One region of the Neobacillus sp. Soil_C_43 genome, then DNA from elsewhere that is predicted to be linked to it. Evidence: a T-box and tRNA genes for the amino acid it is inferred to sense, from the RefSeq annotation. Region 1 holds a T-box; the other holds one or more tRNA genes.
What was found. The T-box of region 1 lies ahead of AC3A54_RS02890 (glycine--tRNA ligase). A T-box ahead of a tRNA ligase gene usually reads a tRNA of that ligase, here a tRNA-Gly.

Region 1 (2,205 bases):
AAATGCACCGATGAAAAAAAACCAAACCCTTTTCATTTTGAATTGCTTCTCCAAACATTGAACTACATGAACGAAGGCTATGAACCTGATATTCTGATGAATATCTATGAAATGAAAATGTTAAATGTAATGGGCTTATATCCAGTCTTGAATCAATGTTCCGTTTGCGGGAGTACAGACGGACATTTTTCTTTTTCCATTCGGGAAGGCGGCTTTATTTGTCACAGATGTTTAGAAAAAGATCGATACCATTATAAATTATCACCAGCTACAATTAAATTATTAAGGCTATTTTATTATTTTGATCTTTCTAGACTAGGAAATATATCTGTTAAAGCAGAAACGAAGGCCGAACTAAAAAATGTGATTGACGCATATTATGAAGAGTACTCGGGACTACACTTAAAAACAAAGAAATTTCTTAACTCCATGGATCAATTTCGTAATCTCTTATGATAGCTATATTGACAATAGCAGAAGTTTTGGTTAATATTTTGGATAATAAAATATTTGCATTGACGGAAAAGAGTAATTAGATTTCTCTCTCTATAAAAGCGAACCTAGGATGGTGAGAGCTAGGGTATAGGGCACTAATGAAGGCGTTCCTGAGCAATTTTGTGTTGATTAGGCACATTTAAGGAGGCTGCTATTACAAGCAGCAAATAGGGTGGAACCGCGGGTAACTCTCGTCCCTATGCTAATAAGCATAGGGGTGGGAGTTTTTTTATTTGCTGAAATAGGCACCCCCTGTTTTAAAGGCACTATAGCTAGAAATTTTTTAGAAAAGGAGCAATAAAAATGAGTAATGTAACGATGGAGCAAATTGTTGCACATGCAAAGCACAGAGGATTTATTTTTCCGGGGTCAGAGATTTATGGTGGCCTTGCAAACACATGGGATTACGGTCCATTAGGTGTTGAGTTCAAAAACAATATCAAACAGGCATGGTGGAAGAAATTTGTTCAGGAGTCCCCTTACAATGTGGGCTTGGACGCTAGTATTCTGATGAATCCAAGAACATGGGAAGCGTCTGGACACATTGGAAACTTTAATGATCCAATGATTGATTGTAAAAACTGTAAAGCGCGTCACCGCGCAGATAAATTAATCGAAAATGCTCTTGATGAAAAAGGTATTGAAATGGTTGTTGATGGCTTACCGTTTGAGAAGATGGAAGAGCTTGTCAAAGAACATAATATAGCATGTCCGGATTGTGGAAGTCATGATTTCACAGGAATCCGACAGTTTAATCTTATGTTTAAAACCTTCCAAGGTGTTACTGAGTCAAGCACCAATGAGATTTTCCTTCGACCTGAAACAGCTCAAGGAATTTTTGTGAACTTTAAAAATGTACAACGTACAATGAGAAAGAAATTACCATTTGGTATTGCTCAGATTGGAAAAAGTTTCCGCAACGAAATTACACCAGGTAATTTTACCTTCCGTACACGTGAGTTCGAACAAATGGAGCTTGAATTTTTCTGTAAACCAGGAGAAGAGCTCACATGGTTTGATTATTGGAAGAATTTCGCTGAAGGCTGGTTAGGTTCTTTAGGTCTTACAAAAGAAAATTTAAGACTGCGTGACCATTCTGAAGATGAACTTTCTCACTATAGTAATGCAACGACCGATTTTGAATATAAGTTTCCATTTGGCTGGGGTGAGCTTTGGGGTGTTGCTTCCAGAACAGATTATGATTTGAAGCAGCATATGGAATTTTCGGGTGAGGATTTCCATTACCTTGATCCGGAAACGAATGAAAAGTATGTTCCTTACTGTATCGAACCATCACTCGGTGCGGACCGCGTTACATTGGCATTTTTAATTGATGCATATGAAGAAGAAGAGCTTGAAGATGGTACTTCCAGAACAGTTATGCATTTTCATCCTGCACTAGCACCGTTTAAGGCAGCCATTCTTCCGTTATCCAAGAAGTTATCTGATGAGGCAAAAGAAGTTTTTGCTACATTATCTAAATACTTTACTGTCGATTATGACGAGGCTGGTTCTATCGGTAAACGCTACCGCCGCCATGATGAAATCGGAACACCGTTCTGTATTACCTATGATTTTGACTCAAAAGAAGATCAAATGGTAACAGTAAGAGACCGTGATACCATGGAGCAAACAAGAATCCCAATCGCGGATCTTGTCAGCTTCCTTCAGGAGAAAATGGTATTTTAAAATATGCAAACCTAAAGGTGT
Region 2 (2,205 bases), on a different contig from region 1:
CGGTCGCATAGACAGGCTCTATGAGCTCGAATTACTAGATGGAGAAGGGTTCCGGTCGCATAGACAGACTCTATGAGCCCGAATTACCTGATGGAGAAGGGTTACGGTCGCATAGACAGGCTCTATGAGTCCGAATTGCCTGAAAGAGAAGGGTTCCGGTCGCATAGAAGGGTTCTACGAGCCGAACTGTCTGATGGAGAAACAAAAACACCTTGCTTCCCCTCCACCTCTAGGCAATTATGCCAGCCTCTCAATGTAAACTCACAATAAATAACCATAATAGAAAAAAAACGAGCATTGTTCGTTTGTTGTTTTTTCCATAATTGGTTACGCCGAAATAATCACTTGTTGCGTAATCATTATATTTAACATCTAAATCATGAAACATCCGATGTACATCTATTAAATAAGAAACATCCTTCGTTTCATCCGCCTGTTCCAATAAATCAAGTGTTAGATTAAAATCCGTTTTTAAATCTGGATCATCAACTGCGTCAATCATTTTATTCAAATTTTCTATGTAATCTTTGTATTTGTTATGAAAAAGAGTAAAATTAAAATCTTTACTTCTCCCCCAGCATAACTCTTCATTCCAATAATTATGATTAATTTTAATGTATTCTCCAATATCCGCTTCGTTTACATTCGCTTGTACTAGCTGCTGAACAGGCAATTCATTTGAGGCAGCTCGGTAAGACTTGAAATAAATCGTAACAGCGGAGCCAACCACAATAGCTATGAATAAGATTGTAGAGAAAATGATCGGTTTTCTTCGAATAAAGCTCACCTCACTAGATTAGTATTTAAAGATTTTAATATAGAGTAGCAAATATTTTTATTGATGTCATTTAAAAAGGGAATAAATCAGTCATATGTTTTTTGATGTTATTCGACAAAATTTGCATAACTCTCTTGACGCGTCCAAAAAAAGTGTGTATTATTGTAAGGGTCAACTCGTTCAATGAGTTGTCACAAAATATATGCGGGTGTAGTTTACTGGTAAAACCTCAGCCTTCCAAGCTGATGTAGTGGGTTCGATTCCCATCACCCGCTCCATACATAACTAACGCAGTGTATCGTTACATAGAGAACGATGCATTGCGTTTTTTCTTTATATAGAAAAAAGATGCCAAACTGGCATCATTTTAGAATGTGGTAGGTTGCTTCCCCGCCGTGTATTTGAACAAACATGTTCATTAGAGATTCTGTTAGCTTTTCTGCGTTATGAAGATCAGTGGATGGTCTTAAATAGATGAGTTGAAGAGCATGTTTTGTTTCTACCGAAACAGGGGCTCTATCAGAATCTACAAAAGGACTTCCAAATGGGCCGTTCTCATCGGCTGATAAAATAAGGCGCTCCAAAGAATTTAACCGCCCATTTAAGCCCACATATTCCTCTCCTTCGTCCCCAAAGCGAATACTAACGGGACCATTCAAACATTCTTGGTCGTAGATTCCGATAGGTACTTGATATTGTAGAGAGAAAAAATTATTAATATCGATTGCACTTTGTACAGACGAAAGGTAATTCTGTTTCTGTACCCTTCTGTATAAAGCTTCGACAGATGGACGGTACCGGTTGGGGTCCTTACCATTCTTTTTAAAAATAGTTCGCCATTCCTGAACTCCAGGAAGCTCTGTAACAGGTGTATTTTCTAAATCAAAATAAATAGACTCCTGGAAGAGTTGGAGTCTGCCTCTTAGCATTTGCGGTGAATCTCCGACCAATATATTTTTATATTCGATAACAGCTAGTTTAAAGTCAGGAACTTGTCCCTTTATTTCTTGTGAGAGTTGAATTTCCAACGATTCCACCTCCAAATTTCATTTAAAATAGTTTATCATAAATAGATGTGCAACCAATAATTAAAACAATCAAACCACAACTAATATAAACATACTTTGGGGGAAGGAGGAACCAATATGGATCTCAAGCAATTAAAAAAAGATCTCATTGCTTACAGCAAGGAAATTGGAATCGATAAGATCGGTTTTACAAACGCAGACATGTTCAGTGAATTGAAAAATAGATTAATCAGACAACAAGAACTTGGCTATCAATCTGGTTTTGAGGAGCCAGACATAGAGAAACGTGTAACACCCGCCCTTTTGATGGAGGAGCCACGTTCCATTATTGCGATTGCCCTTGCCTATCCATCAAAGATGAATGAACGTGTAGAAGGAAAGATGGGTGAACGAAGAGGA

Region 2: it has a tRNA-Gly gene. The T-box ahead of AC3A54_RS02890 (glycine--tRNA ligase) is inferred to sense a tRNA for this amino acid. The anticodon was not compared.

Annotation. Positions count from the first base shown of each region.
Region 1 is NZ_JBDGJV010000001.1:541,976-544,180, reverse strand. It holds gene recO (DNA repair protein RecO) at 1-456, shown strand, start outside; T-box leader at 507-697, shown strand; gene AC3A54_RS02890 (glycine--tRNA ligase) at 799-2,184, shown strand.
Region 2 is NZ_JBDGJV010000005.1:236,062-238,266, reverse strand. It holds gene AC3A54_RS09915 (hypothetical protein) at 251-787, opposite strand; tRNA gene AC3A54_RS09910 (tRNA-Gly) at 983-1,056, shown strand; gene AC3A54_RS09905 (B3/B4 domain-containing protein) at 1,141-1,806, opposite strand; gene queG (tRNA epoxyqueuosine(34) reductase QueG) at 1,924-2,205, shown strand, end outside.